4 regions of the Arthrobacter sp. TRD_SC_6 genome follow, and region 1 is predicted to be linked to each of the others. Evidence: riboswitches for the same ligand, from Rfam matches in the RefSeq annotation. Region 1 holds a riboswitch; each other region holds the start of a gene.

The links. Region 1 has a riboswitch for S-adenosylmethionine ahead of ACWA1U_RS16615 (bifunctional o-acetylhomoserine/o-acetylserine sulfhydrylase). Riboswitches for the same ligand answer to the same signal wherever they lie in the genome.
Region 2: it holds a riboswitch for S-adenosylmethionine, as region 1 does, so the genes downstream of both, metX (homoserine O-acetyltransferase MetX) here and ACWA1U_RS16615 (bifunctional o-acetylhomoserine/o-acetylserine sulfhydrylase) in region 1, are expected to answer to the same signal.
Region 3: it holds a riboswitch for S-adenosylmethionine, as region 1 does, so the genes downstream of both, ACWA1U_RS00805 (rhodanese-like domain-containing protein) here and ACWA1U_RS16615 (bifunctional o-acetylhomoserine/o-acetylserine sulfhydrylase) in region 1, are expected to answer to the same signal.
Region 4: it holds a riboswitch for S-adenosylmethionine, as region 1 does, so the genes downstream of both, ACWA1U_RS14555 (aminotransferase class V-fold PLP-dependent enzyme) here and ACWA1U_RS16615 (bifunctional o-acetylhomoserine/o-acetylserine sulfhydrylase) in region 1, are expected to answer to the same signal.

Annotation. Positions count from the first base shown of each region.
Region 1 covers NZ_CM143953.1:3,490,042-3,494,228, reverse strand. Annotated here, with positions in the region: gene ACWA1U_RS16620 (hypothetical protein) at 1-319, opposite strand, end outside; gene ACWA1U_RS16615 (bifunctional o-acetylhomoserine/o-acetylserine sulfhydrylase) at 478-1,794, opposite strand; SAM riboswitch class IV at 1,839-1,954, opposite strand; gene ACWA1U_RS16610 (hypothetical protein) at 2,057-2,554, shown strand; gene ACWA1U_RS16605 (hypothetical protein) at 2,668-2,889, shown strand; gene ACWA1U_RS16600 (DUF1990 family protein) at 2,907-3,386, shown strand; gene ACWA1U_RS16595 (DUF2243 domain-containing protein) at 3,387-3,917, opposite strand; gene ACWA1U_RS16590 (hypothetical protein) at 4,054-4,187, shown strand, end outside.
Region 2 covers NZ_CM143953.1:2,055,251-2,059,437, reverse strand. Annotated here, with positions in the region: gene ACWA1U_RS09760 (winged helix DNA-binding domain-containing protein) at 1-1,003, shown strand, start outside; gene metX (homoserine O-acetyltransferase MetX) at 1,009-2,157, opposite strand; SAM riboswitch class IV at 2,182-2,316, opposite strand; gene ACWA1U_RS09750 (cupin domain-containing protein) at 2,617-2,991, shown strand; gene ACWA1U_RS09745 (VOC family protein) at 3,147-3,788, shown strand; gene ACWA1U_RS09740 (CPBP family intramembrane glutamic endopeptidase) at 3,795-4,187, opposite strand, start outside.
Region 3 covers NZ_CM143953.1:167,538-171,724, reverse strand. Annotated here, with positions in the region: gene ACWA1U_RS00810 (O-succinylhomoserine sulfhydrylase) at 1-1,191, opposite strand, end outside; gene ACWA1U_RS00805 (rhodanese-like domain-containing protein) at 1,184-1,627, opposite strand; SAM riboswitch class IV at 1,635-1,759, opposite strand; gene ACWA1U_RS00800 (aminodeoxychorismate lyase) at 1,843-2,709, opposite strand; gene pabB (aminodeoxychorismate synthase component I) at 2,812-4,187, opposite strand, start outside.
Region 4 covers NZ_CM143953.1:3,067,271-3,071,457, forward strand. Annotated here, with positions in the region: gene rsgA (ribosome small subunit-dependent GTPase A) at 1-216, shown strand, start outside; gene ACWA1U_RS14545 (cold-shock protein) at 377-580, shown strand; gene hisN (histidinol-phosphatase) at 789-1,601, shown strand; SAM riboswitch class IV at 1,674-1,788, shown strand; gene ACWA1U_RS14555 (aminotransferase class V-fold PLP-dependent enzyme) at 1,834-3,192, shown strand; gene ACWA1U_RS14560 (class I SAM-dependent methyltransferase) at 3,280-4,056, shown strand; gene ACWA1U_RS14565 (metal ABC transporter solute-binding protein, Zn/Mn family) at 4,117-4,187, shown strand, end outside.

The DNA.
Region 1 (4,187 bases):
CGGGCAGCAGCGAACGCGAGAGTGCGGAACGCGGTTGTGGAGCAGCAGGTACGACGGCGGTGTCAGCCAAGTGCCGACGTCGTACGTGGGCGTGACGTGGCTCGGGACGGACCGGACGTTCGCGGCCCGCCAACCACACCGCGGTCACGATCAGCGTGAGCAACCCCGCCGGGGCGAAGAACCAGCCAGCCGAGTAGGCGAGGAACGGTTCGGTTACCAACAACCACGCCCCTCCAACCCAGGCCAGTGCAGCCGCGTAGGCCCCAACTACGAGCGCGCCGCCGCGTGCGGCACCCCTCGGAACAATCATTGCGGACATCGACACACCACCCGTCACTAAAGCGTTCCTCAATAACAGCACCGAAAAGGAGACGCGGCTAGGGGCGGGTCTCAGCCCGTCTCAAACGGGGTGAACGGGTTCTGAAACGGAGGTGGCCCCCGCGACGTTCATCGCGGAGGCCACTTCTATGTTGAGGCTTATGCCGCCTTCGCGGCGCGGAAGCCGTTCTCCAGGTCGGCCAGGATGTCGTCGATGTGCTCGAGCCCCACCGAGAGGCGGACCAGCCCGGGAGCCACACCCGCGATGGCCTGCTGCTCCGGCGAGAGCTGGCTGTGAGTGGTCGACGCCGGGTGGATGACCAGGGAGCGCACGTCGCCAATGTTGGCCACATGCGAGTGGAGCTCAAGGGCATCGACAAACTGCTTGCCGGCCTCGGCGCCACCGGCAAGGGTGAAGGCGACAATCGCGCCAGTTCCCTTGGGTCCGTACTTGCGGCCGCGTTCGTACCACGGGCTCGACGGCAGGCCCGCGTAGGCGACGGATTCGACGTCGTCCCTTGCCTCGAGCCATTGCGCCACTTCCAACGCGTTGGCCACGTGGCGTTCCACGCGCAAACTCAGCGTTTCCAGACCCTGGGCGATCAGGAAGGCGTTGAAGGGGGAGACCGCCGAGCCAAGGTCGCGCAGCAGCTGGACGCGTGCCTTGAGGATGTAGGACAGGTTGGCGCCAAGTGCGCCGCCCTCACCCAGGTCTCGGCCGTAGACGAGTCCGTTGTAAGTGGGGTCCGGCGTATTGAAGCCGGGGTAGCGCTCCGGGTCCTTCGTGAAGTCAAACTTGCCTGAGTCCACGATGACTCCCGCGATCGCCGTGCCATGCCCGCCGAGGTATTTGGTGGCCGAATGAACGACGACGTCGGCACCCCACTCGAGCGGGCGGATCAGGTACGGCGTGGAGAGGGTGTTGTCCACGATGAGCGGCACGCCGGCGTCGTGAGCTGTCTGTGAGACGCCCTCGATGTCGAGGACATCCTGGCGGGGGTTCGACACGACTTCGGCGAAGAAGAGCTTGGTGTTTGGCTGCACGGCATCGCGCCACTGGTCCAGATTGTCAGGATCCTCAACGAACGTGACGGTGATTCCGAACTTCTTCAGCGTGTGAGCGAGGAGGTTGTAGGTGCCGCCGTACAGGCTGGGGCTGGCGACCACGTGGTCGCCGGCTTCCGCAATGTTCAGGATGGCGAACGTTTCGGCGGCTTGCCCGGAGCTGAGCAGGAGGGCTGCCAAACCGCCTTCCAGGCTTGCGATCCGCTGCTCGACGGCGTCCTGGGTGGGATTGCCGATGCGCGTGTAGATCGGCGCCAGCTCCGCCAGGGCGAACCGGTTCGCCGCGCTTTCGGCGCTCGGGAAGACGAAGGATGTGGTCTGGTAGATGGGAAGGGCTCGGGCGCCGGTGGCGGCGTCGGGCTCCTGGCCTGCGTGGATCTGGCGTGTTTCGAAGGACCAACCGTTGGACATGTCATGCTCCTCAGCTAGGGGCCCGGCATGCTGGTAAGCACCACGGGCCGCGCTTGCGGTCCGGCGTTTTGCCGGACAGCCAGGTCTTCACCCGGGGCACCCCGCCGCGGTGGAGGGTTGCCGGCCAGCGAGCCGGGGCTTTTCGCTGGCGCTCATGACCTGCGCCCAGTGTAGGAGGCCGTGCTTCCGTGCACGGCTAAATGACGAAACATGGCTTAGCCGCTGGGTCGACGAACCTGTGAAGCATCGCTAGCGTTGCGGCATGGCATTCCTTGTCTCAGCGCCGGCAAATCTCGTGATCGCTTCACTCGAAGGGATATCTGTGCGCTTCGCCGGTATCGAGTTCACTCCTGTCATCTCAGGCTCCCAAGCATCCGGACATCGACTGGGTGGTATCAAGATCTCGCTGAGCGCTGCTCGGGGTGAAGAAACCGCGAGGCGCGACATCGAATGGGAACTGGGCATGAACTCCTGGTATGAGCTTCGCCAGCGTGACGGAGACGAATCTGCGGGCCATCCTCCCCGGATGCCCGCTGTACCTCTTTTTGAGCGGATTAAGGCCGAGGTCACGGATGATGTGGGCTCTGAATACACGTGGGTCGGGGGTCAGACTGCGGGCGGTGGTACGGAGTGGGACGCCATTTGGACCTACCAGCCCGAACCGGTCAGGGAAGCACATGAGATCTACCTCCATTTCAAAACCGACGGATTAACCACGGGGACCCAGTGCCGGATCGCGCTCAGGCCGGACGAGTCGTGAAGAGCTCGCGTCTGGCTCGGGTTCGTGTAGCTGGAGCCGTTGCAGGGGTCTCGATTGCAGTCGCTGCCTGTAGTCCGGCGACGCTCACCAACGCACAAGGTGACCTCTGCAACTTGAACGCCTCGTGGACTTACGCGGGCATGCCGGATGACACCACCAAGCTCCAGAGGAACATCGACAAGTCACTCAAGCCCGATGCCGAGGGGCCGATCGAAGACAGTGCCCGTGCGTTTTTGAACGTTTTGGAGTCCGACGATCTTGAGGAGATCAAGTCTGCAAGCGAGAACCTCCTCGAAACCTGCGGGGGCGAGGGTTGGGAACCACCAGAAGGATGAGCAGGAGTCGATTCTCAATGACGCACCCAAGCCTCCCCATTTGGCCACATCGCGGGCCCGGTTTCCGTAGGTCAGAAACGACGGCGGTCATCGGCCGTGGCGACGACGATTGGGCCCGCGCGTCGAACGCCGTGCTCCGGTGGGAAGTGAAAACCCGGAGTGGGTTCCTGGTGGATCCAGTTGGCGCCGTCAAAGAAGGCCAGCGCCTGAAGGTCAGAGCACGAGTGCTCGGGTTCACCGTCGTCGAGCCCGTTGAAGTTGTGGACGTCGTTGGTGAGCCGGCGCGAAGCGGTTTCTCCTACCGCACCCTGCCGGGGCACCCCGTCAACGGCGAGGAAGCGTTCATCGTCCACCGCCACGGTGACGAAGTGCGGCTGACCGTACGGTCGCTAACCCGACCAGCGCAGCAACAGCCATGGCGTTCGCTGTTTCCGGTCCTCCTCGTTGCACAGCGAATTGTCCGCTGGCGGTACTTGCGTGCCCTGCGCCAGAAATAGTCAGGAATCGCTCGGTGAGGGGCTGTTCGCGTTGATGGGATGCTGCTCGAGGGCATGATGCCCGCTTCTGTGGATCAAAAATCCTACGAAGACAAAAATCCCCCCGAGCGCGAGGAAGCCGATATCCCAGGCAAGCGGTCCGCCGAGATCATCGCGTACGTGATGGATGCTGAGGATGTGGTGATTGACAATGCCCTCAACGAGGTTGAAGATCCCCCAGCCGGCCAGCACTAACCCGAAGTGGAATCGCCAGTTAGGCGCCAGCCGCTCCTGCCGCCACGCGACGATGGTGGTGATCGATGCTGCAACAACCAGAAGCCAGGCCCCGAGGTGAAAAAAACCGTCGGCCAGGGTGTTGACCTCGAGGCCGGCCACAGTAGTGACCGGGTAGTCGGCAACGTGGCTGACCATGTGGTGCCACTGAAAAATCTGGTGCAGGACGATTCCATCGACAAAGCCCCCGAAACCCAAACCGAAAAGCAGCCCCGACGCTATTGAGGGCGGTCGAGGATCCGTTTGCGTCGTTGGCATGTTTCGAGACTAGCTGTGGCGTGCTGTTGACGGCTATCGGGATGGTGTGGTCGCTGAAGAAGAGGAGGCGAGCCAGACCCGGTCCTAGCTTCTGGAGATGACATTGTGGAGTCATGCTGTCGTACAGATACTTCCAATGCTGATCGTACGCATCACGGCCGAGCAAGCCCTCCGGAAGGGCAGGATCAGTGCCCTGCACCAGCACGATCCCAGCGGACGGGCATGGCACCTTCACCGAACCATCGAACTGGAACGGATCCTCGTCGAGAG
Region 2 (4,187 bases), 1.4 Mb from region 1:
CGGTACGACGGCCACATCCGTCGATCAGGAATACTCGGCCGGGTCACTCCTGCGGACCCATGTCCTGAGGCCAACCTGGCACTTTGTGCATAGATCGGATGCAGACTGGCTGCTCCGCCTTACCGAATCACGAGTCAGGAGGTCCATGCAGCCTCTCCTAAAACGGCTCGGACATGACGCACGCACCATGGCGGAGGGAACGGCGGTACTCGAGGCAGCGGTGTCGGACGGAGCCCACCGCACCCGCGACGAACTGGCTGCAGCGCTGGATGCTTCCGGACTTCCATCCACCGGCCCCGCCCTGGCGTCCTTCCTGATGACTGCCGAACTCGACAGGGTCCTCATCAGTGGAATCCCCGTCTTCGCCGCGAACGGGACAAACCCGAACGGGACAATAAAACACACCTACGCGGCGTTCGGTTCGCGAGCCGGCTCGATCCCACCGGGCGGACCAACCACAGGGCACGACGGCGGCACGTTCGACAGAACCGCAGCGTTGCGCGAGCTGGTGATCCGCTATTTCAGTTCCCGATCTCCCGCAACCGTGAAGGATTGCGCCCTCTGGTCGGGACTGACCCTGACGGACGTGCGCGTTGGTTTGAAAGAGGCCGGAGACCAGTTCGCCACAGAGGAAATCGGTGGCACCACTTTCGTCTGTTCGGCGCAGCAGCCGGTTGCAGCGGCCCCTGGGCTCCCCCGGGTGGACCTGATCCAGTGCTACGACGAGTTCGTGATGGGCTATACCCCCACCCGCTTCTTCGGCACGGCTCCACTCGGGACCAATCCGGCGCATCTGGCCGGGCATGTTGTCCTGCTCAACGGTCAAGTGGCGGGCGGCTGGAAACACACGCTCAGTGCGCGCAAGGCCGGACGGCACGTAATGGTGCAGGTAACAATGCATAGGCAATTCGATCCTGACGAGGCCGCAGCGCTCGAAAGCGCAGTCCACAGGTATTCCGCTTTCCTGGAACGGCCCGTCGACCTGCGCCTGCAACGCCTCTAGGAAAGCTAGGCGGCGTCGTCGTCGTCGTCGTCGTCGTCGTCGTAAAACGCTGCACGAAGCGCCGGCTCAAGCTGCGCGATCTCCGTGAGGAAGGCGTCGTGGCCGATCGGTGACGTGATCGTGTGCACCGGCACATCGCCCGGAAGAGCGGCCGCCAGGTCATGCGACTGTGAGGGCCAGTACAACCTGTCCGAGTCCACCGCAGCGATGAAGAACCGCGCGCTGGATGCCGACAGAGCGCTGGTCAGGCTCCCACGGTCCCGGGCGACGTCGTGGCTCATCAGTGCCTCGGTGAGCGTGACGTAGCTGTTCGCATCAAACCGGCCGACCAGCTTGTCAGCCTGGTGGTCCAGGTAGCTTTCCACCTGGTACCTGCCCCGATCTGCGGAGAGGTGGGACCCGAACGGCGCCTCGGCCCCCTGCGCTGCACGGCCGAACCTGTGCGCAAACTCGGCTTCGGAGCGATAGGTGATGTGGGCTATGCGCCGTGCAATACCGAGCCCGTCCTCCGGGCTGGCGCTGCCGTAATAGTCCCCACCGTTGTACCGGGGATCAAGACGGATGGCCTGCACCTGCGCCTGGGCAAAAGCAATCTGTTCAGCCGAACTCGCAGCAGCACACGCTATGACCGCACAACGCGCCACCTGCTCCGGATACATCACCGCCCACTCGAGTGCACGCGCCCCGCCCATCGACCCGCCGATCACCGAATGCCATGTCGCCACACCGAGCCGGTCCGCCAACAATGCCTCTGCCCGCACCGAGTCCCGAATGGTAATGAACGGAAAGCGGGATCCCCACGGGTTTCCCTCCGGGTCGAGCGAAGCAGGCCCGGTTGAGCCATAGCAGCCGCCGAGCATGTTGATGGAGACGACGAAGAACCGATCAGTGTCGATGGTGCGGCCGGGACCGACGAATCCGTCCCACCAGCCGTCCTCCTCGGAGGTTCCCCGAGCCACGTGCGTACTCCCCGTGAGTGCGTGCTGTACCAGTACCGCGTTGGAAGCCTCCGCGTTGAGCGTCCCCCAGGTCTCGTACGCGAGGACGACGTCGGGCAGATGTCCGCCGGTCTCCAGCGTCAGTGGGCCGATGGACAGCTGGTGTACGACGCTGTCCACAGGCTCCGCCTCAGGGTGCGGTTCCGTTGTGGTGATGCCTGTCAAACCTGCCGCCTTTGTGGATCGCGCTTGCGCCTGCACACCGCGCGCAGGGCCTGGTCGTCACCCGGGGCACCCCACCGCGGAAGGAGGGTTGCCGGACAGCAAGCCGGGGCTGATGGCGGGCAAGAGCCCGCCACACTGTCACTCGTGACCTGTTACTAGAAGACCCGACAGGGGCGGAAAAGGGCAACTATTGTGACTCGCGGTGAAATGACCTTGGGGGTTCCTTGGGTGCTGGTGCTTTCGCGATGCTTCCTGTGGCGGCGGCCAAAATCACCGTCTGCACCTATTGACAGTGCCTCAGATTGAGAGCAACCTGAGAATCTCGATCGCAGGTTCGGTTCAGCCCATTACGGCACGTCGTCGCGATGCCCTGCCAGACTTGCATTCCCGGAGCACCAATCGCGCTTCCGGAGGAACAGTTAAACCACTCCTTGTTGAGGAGAACTGAAAATGCCTGCAGTAACTGTCACAACCCTTGAATCAAAATCTTTTGATGACCCGGATGAAAAACGCCGTCCCCCAAAGACAGAAGTCGATGTCGTCAATATTGGTGGCACCACGCTCGGCAGGTTCACCTTCGAGCCCGGTTGGCGCTGGTCCGAGACGGTCAAGACCGTGGTCCACACCGACAGCTGCCAGAACAACCATCTGGGCTTCTGCATCGCGGGAACACTTACGGTCCAGTTGGAAGACGGGACCCGCAACACAATCAATGCCGGTGACGCCTACGCCATTCCTCCGGGCCACGATGCTTGGGTTGAAAATGACGAGACGTTTGTGGGGTACGAAATCATGAGTGCGGCAACGTACGCCAAGTCCGACTAGGTGAACGAGTCTTAATCCTCCACTGCAGGAGTCCGGAAATCGGCGGTCCCAGAACAACCATCTGGGCTCCTGCACCGTCGGAACACTCACGATCCTACCTGTGACTTAGGTAACCCTAAGTCGAGGCGTCCATCACAAAGTGCCAAGATGGGGCCATGCGTCTGGATCATGTGTCATATGCCTGCGAACCCGACGGTCTGACTGCCACCGCAGAGCGGATCTCCACAGCCCTTGGCGTTGACTATGTCAGGGGCGGGGTTCATCCGCGGTTCGGTACGCGGAACGTGATCATCCCTCTCGTCAACGGCCAGTACCTAGAGGTGGTTGAGGTACTCAACCACCCGGCATCGGACAAGGCCCCCTTCGGGCAGGCAGTCCGCGCACGGTCGGAAGCTGGCGGCGGCTGGATGGGCTGGTGCGTTGCGGTTGATGATCTTTCACCCTTTGAAGAGCGGCTCGGACGCGGGGCTGTCCCCGGGAACCGCAAGTTTCCGGACGGACAGGAACTCACCTGGCAGCAGATCGGCATCAAGGGCCTGATCGCAGATCCCCAGGTTCCTTACATGATCCGCTGGGATGACGGCACCGAAGCTATCCACCCCTCACAGGCCCGCGAAGCATCCGTGCGGCTGAGCGCCCTGACAATCGCAGGTTCCGCAGACCGCGTCACCGAATGGCTTGGCACGCCGGCCGCCTACCCGCTCGACAACGTAGACGTGGAGTGGATTGCACCAAACGGCACGCCAGGCATTATGTCGGTGACGTTCGAAACCAGCGATGGATTCGTCCGGATCTGAAGCCGGTCAGCTTCCCAGTCCAATAGCCGGACCAAACAGCGCAAAGCCAACGAAGCCCGCAATGTCCAGAAGGGCGTGAGCCACCACCAGTGGCATTACTCGCCTGGTGCGTGTGTAGGCGTACCCGAAAATGAGTCCCATGACCACGTTGCCGATGAACGGGCCTATCCCCTGATACAGGTGATAGCTTCCGCGCAGCAACGCTGAGGTGATGATGATCGCCGGAGTAGACCAGCGAAGTTCCTTCAAGCGAACAAACAGGTACCCCACCACTATCACCTCTTCGACCACAGCGTGACGCACCGCTGAGAGAATCAGCACCGGTACCGTCCACCAGTAGGTGTCGAGAGCCGAGGGAACAATGGCGGTGGTCAGGCCGAACGCCCGGCCGGCCGCGTA
Region 3 (4,187 bases), 250 kb from region 1:
CGGCCCCATCGCGCGGTGCGTTGTGGTGGCTGGATGGGTGATCAGCGACTTGGAGTCGCCCAGATTGTTGGAGATGTCGATGATGTCGAGGGCATCCAGCAGCTTGAACGCGGTTTCCTTCGCGCGTTCGGCCGGTGCGTCCAGTTCGAAGGTCAGGACGGTTCCGCCGGCGGTCATTTGCGACGCGGCCAGATCGAACTGCGGGTGTGATTCCAGCAGCGGATACCGCACCCAGTTCACGGCGGGTTGCCCCTCGAGCCAGCGCGCGAGCGTGAGCGCCGAATTTGAGGAGTGGTTCACCCGCAGGGACAGCGTTTCGAGCCCCTTCAACAGCGTCCAAGCGTTGAACGAGGAGAGCGATGGCCCGGTGTGCCGCATCAACGTCTTGACCGGCCCGTCAATGAATTCCTTCCGCCCCAGCACGGCCCCGCCCAGCACGCGGCCCTGGCCGTCCATGTGCTTGGTACCGGAGTAGACGACGACGTCGGCACCCAGTTCTGTACACCGCTGCAGTAACGGGGTGGCGAAGACGTTGTCCACGACGACCTGCGCACCTGCGGCGTGGCCGAGCTCCACGACTGCCCGGATATCGACGATCTCCTGCATGGGGTTCGAGGGCGATTCGAAGAACACCGCTGTGGTGGGAACGCTGAGCGCTTCCTCCCACTGATTCAGGTCCCAGCCGTCCACGAAGACGGTCTCGACGCCCCAGCGCGGAAGGACCTCGTTGAGGATCACAAAACATGAGCCGAACAGGCTTCGCGACGCGACCACACGGTCACCGGACGCAAGCAGCGCACCGAGCGCCGTGAAAACCGCGGACATCCCGCTCGCCGTGGCGAAGCATGCTTCAGCTCCCTCGAGCAGGCGAAGGCGTTCCTGGAACATGGCGACGGTCGGGTTGCCGTACCGGGAGTAGACAAACCGGTCCACTTCGCCGGTGAAGGCAGCTTCCGCGGCGGCGGCAGAGGAGTACACAAATCCCGAGTTGAGGAACAGTGCCTCCGAAGTCTCCTCGAAGTTCGACCGCGCCAAACCCCCACGCACGGCGAGGGTGTCAAGCGACCAGGCGGCGACGTCCTCGTCCGGGCGGCGGACTTTCGGATACCCGCCGTTGCCGGGGAGGGGTTCGGTGGGTTTTGCCAGGGAAAACGCCGTTGGCGTGGACTCAGCCGGCGTGGGCTCAGTCATTTGTGCTGCCTTCAGTTGTGGTTCCGTCGGTCCCGCCATGCACCGTGGTGGCCAGACCGCTGGAGCGCCAGCCGCCGTCGGCTTCGAAACCATGAAGCACGTTGTACACCGTGTGACCCTCCGCCGTCGCGCTCTGGGCTGCTGCTACGGAACGCACGCCGGACCGGCAGAGGAACAGCAATTCGCGCCCCTTCAACCCGTCCAACTGGTTCACGAAGGCCTCATTGCGCGTGCCGTCGGACCGGTTCCATTCGAGGAAGAGGGGAGCGGTACCTGCGTCGGCGAGGTCGGGGACGCCGACGGTACGCCACTCGTCAGTGGTCCGGACATCGACCAGGACGGCGCCCTTGCTGACGCGCTCCACGGCCTGGCGGGGCGTTATGTCGCCTGCATACCCGTTGGCGGGTTGAGGCGAATGTGATGACTGTTGTGACACTGTGTCTCCTTCACGCGTGCACGCTGCTGATCAACGGACATGATCCTGTGCCGAGTAGTCACCTGAGGCACCCCGCCGTGGAAAGAGGGTTGCCGGCCAGCAAGTCAGGGCTTGGCGCTGGCGCTCATTACTCCACCTGTGAACCTAGCACCGGCTCACGGGACTCTGCCACGCGCCGTCGTAATAAGCGGTAACGCCCGCGGCCGCGCGGAGGCTTAGGAGACGGACTCCACCAGCGCGGAAAGTTCGGCAGTGAGTTCTGCGGAAACGGACACCGGCTTGCCGTCGATCGAGCCGACCTCCGCCAACAGCCTGACGCTGGAGATCAGCCAGACGCCGTCGGAGTTGAACAGGTCATCGGGGACCAGGGGCCCGTAACCGAGCTCCCACCCGGCGTCGCGCGCGGCATTGAACAGTGCCCCCTGCGACGTACCGGCGAGGATGCCCGTCTCAAGCTGCGGGGTGATGAGGTGCTTCACGCCGTCGATCACGCGCGCGATCAGGACTGTCGACGTGGGCCCTTCCAGCACTTTGCCGTCGGAGGAGGTGAAGATGACGTCGTCAGCACCCTGCGAGCGGGCGTACCGGATGGCTGCCATGTTGACGGCGTAGGAGAGCGTCTTGGCACCCATGAGCAGCCACGGCGCGCGTTGGGCGACGGTGCTGTCGTAGCCGCGGTCAAGCAGGAGCACTGACAACCGTTGCCCGCGGAGGCCCGCTGGGACAGGGGAGACCAGCACCCACGCGGTGGCAGTGCCGGTGCCTGCGGCGCGCTCAGCTCCGCGGACCGCGACGAGCTTGACCGTAAGTTCGCCGTCGTCGTCGATTTCGCCCAGCGCGGTGGCGATTGCGCGCTCCCAAGCGTCCGACGGCGGGATGTTGAGTTCCAGCGCGTCCGCTGACCCTGCCAGTCGGGCGAGGTGCGCCTGCAGTTTCCGCGGTGCACCGTCGACAGCGAGCATGGTCTCGAAGATGCCGTCGCCGCGGGTGATGCCCGGATCGGTCACCTTCAGCTGTGGCAGGGAAGCGTCGGCGATGCGGCCGCCCGGCACCGCGGGGTCGAGGAACACCAGAACAGTCATGGGGAGAAGCCTATCCTCGCGGGCCGCCATCGAGTGGGCAGAAATAACGCTTTCACGGGCCCGGAAGCGTAGTTAGCACCCGCTCGATTGCGTGTTCCAGCCTTAGTGCGGGAACTCGGCACCCAGCGCGGAAAGCACCCCGAACGCCTTGGTCCGGACTTCTTCCCACTCGTCGGCGGGGTCTGAGTCTGTGGTGATGGCGCCGCCGACGCCCAGCGTCAGGCGGGTGCCGCCGTCGTCGTCCTCCATCACCAGGGTGCGGATAACGACGGCGAGATCCGCCGCTCCGTCCAGCGAAAAGTATCCGGCGGCCCCCGAATAGACGCCGCGGGGTTCGCCCTCCAGCCGGTCGAGGATGGCCATGGTGCTGATCTTCGGTGCTCCCGTCATGGAGCCCGCGGGGAACGCGGCTGCGACCGCTTCCGCGCGGGAGGAACCGGGGCGAAGACGGGCGTCGATGGTGCTGACCATCTGGTGCACGGTGGCGTAGGTTTCGATGTCGCACAGCCGGCTGACCATGACGGTCCCGGGGATGGCCAGGTGGGAGAGGTCGTTGCGCAGCAGGTCAACGATCATGATGTTTTCCGCCCGGTCCTTGAAGCTGGCCTGCAGTTCCTCGCGGAGGGCAACGTCCTCGGCGGGGTCAGCCGAGCGGCGGCGTGTGCCCTTGATGGGTTCGGCGCGCATGCCACCGGCCGCGTCGAGGCGCAGGAACCGTTCCGGTGAAGTGCTCGCAATGGCGAAGCCGGGGAACGCGAAGTAGTGCGCGAAGGGCGCCGGATTGGTGCTCCGCAGCCGGAGGTAGGCCTGGAACGGATCAACCGGCACATCCACCCGGGCGGTCAACGCGGTGGTGAGGCACACTTCGTAGGAATTTCCGTCCGCTATCTCAGCCTTTGCGGCCCGCACCTTCTCCAGATACTCCCCGCGCGAGTCCCGCGCGGTAAAACTCAATTCTGGACACGGATCAATTGGGGTTGCTGCCTCAAGACCCCCCAGTACGACGGCGCGGGCATGTTCCAGCCAGGCATCGGCGTCGGGGTCGCGGGAACCGTCGCGCAGCGTCAGCAGGTAGGTGCACTGTTCCCGGCGATCCAGTACGACGGCACGCCCCGCGAAGAGCAGGGAGGCGTCAGGTACTGAGCCGGGTGCTACCGGCCCCCCACCCGTCTCGCGCCGCAGCTCGTACCCGAGGCAGCCCAACCAGCCGAGCGCGAACGGGCCCGGATACTCCTCCGGTGAACGCACAGCCCGGCGCCCCCACACACCGTCGAGCCAGCGGAAGAACGGCCCCTGGATCCGTGCGGTGACGGGGCCGCTGCTGACCAGCGTTGCGCCAGCGGTGTGCCGGGCCTTCTGGCCGAAGCGCCCGCCGTCGTCGGCCAGGACCGAGAACCGGCTGCGGCTCTGCGGATCCTCCGCGGTGGAGCTGTCCAGCCAGGCCGCCGCATCCGAATCCGCGAACAGGGCCCGGAAAA
Region 4 (4,187 bases), 420 kb from region 1:
CGCATCCTCTCTGCGTTCCCGGACCTGGAACCCGGGACCGCGGACTGCGAGCGGGGATGCCGGCATGATGACACTGCGGTGAATTGCGGACTGGACCCGTGGGTGGCTTCAGGGGATGCAGGAGAGTCTGGTTCTGTTCGGCTGGCCTCATTGCGGCGGCTTCTGGGAGCCGGTTCCGAGCCAATTGCACAATCAAAGGAACTTGGAACCCACTAACCGCGAAGTGCTGTTAGACTGTTTTCAGTTGTTGTGTTGCGCACTAATTTTTAAGCCTTGATTTCTCTCCGGAGTTCGAAAGCTTTCTTGACAGGCGAACGGACACCGCGACAGGAACCCCGAAGTACGGGGGGATCCTCACACTCAAGGAATAACAAAAATGGCAACAGGTACAGTCAAGTGGTTTAACGCTGAAAAGGGCTTTGGATTCATCGCTCCTGACGACGGCGGCGCTGACGTTTTCGCTCACTTCTCCGCGATCAACTCGGGCGGCTTCCGCTCACTCGAGGAGAACCAGAAGGTCAGCTTCGAGACCACCCAGGGCCCTAAGGGTCCCCAGGCTGAGAACATCTCCGTTCTTTAATAGAGTCGTTCTCTAGGGACACCGTTCTCTAAAGCTTAGTTTCACCAGAAGAGCACCGGCCTCACGGCCGGTGCTCTTCTGTCGTTTGACCCCCCGGTCGTTCAACCCTCTGTGGCTTGGTGGTAAATCCCCGCTTCACCCAGTGAGCCAAGGCGCGCGGAGGAACGCCCGAACCTGCGCGTTCCAGGAACACTGACGCGATAGGTTGATGGGTATGAACCTCCAGAGCTACAACGATGACCTGCGCCTCGCCCACGTGATGGCGGACTCCGTGGATGATCAGACCATGTCCCGGTTCAAGGCGCTGGACCTGGCGGTCGAGACCAAACCGGACTTCACTCCTGTGACTGACGCAGACAAATCGGCGGAGGAAGCAATCCGCGGCCAGCTTTCCCGGGCGCGCCCACGTGACGCGGTGCTGGGCGAGGAATTCGGAAGCAGCGGCGCCGGCTCGCGCCGGTGGATTATCGATCCCATCGATGGCACTAAAAACTTTGTTCGAGGCGTTCCGGTGTGGGCTACCCTGATTGCCCTGGTGGATGAGGGCAGGCCAGTCGTCGGGGTAGTCAGCGCGCCGGCATTGGGCAAGCGCTGGTGGGCTGCCACCGGTACCGGCGCCTTCACAGGAAAATCCCTCGCCGCAGCGACGCGGTTGCGGGTATCGAACGTTTCGCGTTTGGCGGATGCATCGCTGTCTTTCTCCAGCCTGTCCGGGTGGAAGGAACGCGGAAACCTGGACGACTTCATGTCACTGTCGGAGTCGGTGTGGCGCACCCGCGCTTACGGCGACTTCTGGTCCTACTGCCTGGTCGCGGAAGGCGCCGTCGACATCGCTTGCGAGCCTGAGCTCAACCTCTACGACATGGCCGCTTTGGTTCCGATTGTTACGGAAGCCGGCGGGCGCTTCACCTCGTTGGAGGGTGCGGACGGACCGTTCGGCGGCAACGCCCTGGCCACCAACGGCACGCTCCATAACGAAGTTCTCAAACGGCTCAACCCGGCGCTGGATGACCTCCTGTGAAGACTGAGCGGGCGACAGGAACCCGTAACAAACAGCATTGAGTCACTGGGCTCCCTTTATGCTGGAGCCATTGGTCACGAGTGCCAGCGCGAAACCCCGGTTCGCTGGCCGGCAACCCTCCTTCTGCGGTGGGGTGCCCCGGGTGACGACCAGGCCGAACCAGAAAGTGGTTCGGCAAGCGCGGAACCTCCTCATGGCAGGTTCCATGAGACCACTGTGGGGTTTTACATCCATGACTAACGCAATACTTGACCTGGCCACCGCTCTTTCTGCCGGTCCGCTGGTTCCGGTCCTCGGCGGGGAACTTCAGGCTCCCTTGATTGACGGCAGCACAGCCCGCTACGTCAACCTCGACTACGCGGCCTCCACTCCCGCCCTGACGCAGGTGAACGACTACGTCCAGAGCGTGCTCCCGTACTATGCGAGTGTTCACCGCGGCGCCGGGTACGCCTCCCAGATTTCGACGTCCCTGTATGAGAACGCCCGGAAGATCGTCCGGGACTTCGTTGGCGGGCGTGATGATGACGCAGTCATCTTCACGCGGAACACCACCGACTCGCTGAATCTGCTGGCGGGTTGCCTTCCAGTGGACGGGGAAGTGCTTTACCTCGACCTGGAACACCACGCCAACCTGCTGCCCTGGCTGCAGCTTCCGCACCGAAGCGTGGTTGCGGCCGACACAGTGGCGCAGACTTTGGATCTCGTGAAGCGGGAGCTGGCCGAAGGGGGAATCAGCCTGCTGGCGATCACGGGTGCCTCGAACGTGACCGGGGAAATACTGCCCATCGCCGCCTTTGCTGAAGCCGCACATGCTCACGGAGCTCGAATCGTGGTCGATGCCGCCCAGCTCGCACCCCACCGCCGCCTCAATATAACCCGGGATGCCATCGACTACGTGGCCTTCTCCGGCCACAAGCTGTACGCCCCTTACGGCTCGGGCGTACTGGTCGGCAGGTCTGACTGGCTCGACGCCGGGGCGCCGCACCTTGCCGGCGGCGGTGCTGTTAAGTCGGTGCGGGTGGACTCCGTTTCCTGGACCACCGGACCGGCCCGCCACGAAGGTGGATCTCCGAATGTGGTAGGCGCCGCTGCACTGGCCAACGCCGCGCAGGTGCTTGCGACACTGGATGAATCCGGGTGGCAGAACCATGAAGCCGAATTGAGGGCGGCCCTCGTCGAGGGGCTCGACGGCTTTGAGGACGTCACAGTGCATCGTATTTTCACCGACAGCGCTGACGCCATCGGCGTCGTGAATTTTTCGGTGAACGGATACGACGCCGGCCTGGTGGCCGCCTATCTCTCGGCTGAACACGGCATCGGGTTGCGCGACGGAAAATTCTGCGCCCATCCACTCCTGAAGCGGCTTGGCCTGCCATCCGGATCGCTCCGCGCAAGCTTCGGCGTCGGATCCCGGCACGACGACGTCGACCGCCTCCTGCATGGGCTGCGGGCGCTGGTGGAGAACGGGCTTGGCGCCGATTACGTAGTGGATGCTGGCCGATGGGTACCCGCGGTAGAGACCCGCAGTTTCCCGGAGTGGGCTCCGCACACGCCCGGCACCGCGGGTGCCGCTCCCTGCACCACAGACTGAAGGTCCGCTCAAGGATGCGGATGGGTGCTTTAATTGTCGGGTTCCCCAACCTGTCCCCCATTCTCAGTCCATGCCAGGAGCAGCACCATGGTAGTTGGAGGCCCGCGCCTCGGTGAGCAGCGCCGTCGTGAGCTTGCGCAGGGTTACCTCCAGGACGGCGAGCGCTATGAGCGTGTGCGGCCGAGCTACCCGGATGCCTGCGTTGACTGGCTGCTACCAGACCCCGCAGAGCACGTCGTGGATGTCGGCGCGGGGACCGGCAAGTTTACTCGTCTGATACTCGAGCGCTGTGCAAAGGTGACTGCGGTCGATCCTTCCGAGGACATGCTCTCCGTACTGTCCTCGCATCTTCCCGATGTGCGGACGGTTGTCGGTACTGCGGAAAGCACCGGCCTGCCAAGCGGGAGCGCTGATGCCCTCACCATTGCGCAGGCATGGCACTGGTGTGATCCTGCGGAAGCTGGCAGGGAGGCTGCCCGGGTGCTCGTACCCGGCGGAGTCCTCGGGTTGGTGTGGAATCAACTTGATGTTTCGGTACCGTGGGTTCACCGGCTCTCACGGATCATGCATGCCGGGGACGTGTTCCGCCCGACGTACCGGCCGCGCCTGGGCATGGTGTTCGCCGAGCCTGTCGGGACCGTTCTTGCCTGGACGCAGAGCCTGTCCGCGGCCGACGTCGTCGAACTTGCCCGTTCGCGCAGTTACTACCAGCGCGCATCGGATCCAACCCGCGCGAAAGTTGAGCACAATCTCTCCTGGTACCTGCACGAGCACCTCGGGCATCCACCCGACGCAACACTGGAACTGCCCTACCTGACCTACTGCTGGCGGGCCGGGCGCCTGGAACGCCCTCACAACACCTGACCCTGATGGACTGCACGCACCGCCGTCGTCGGGGAGTGAATTTCCGCGTTATATTTAGGCATGCCTAAAAATTGGTTTACGGCAACCCTCATAGTGGGTCTTGCTCTCACGGGCTGTGGCGTCGCGCCCGC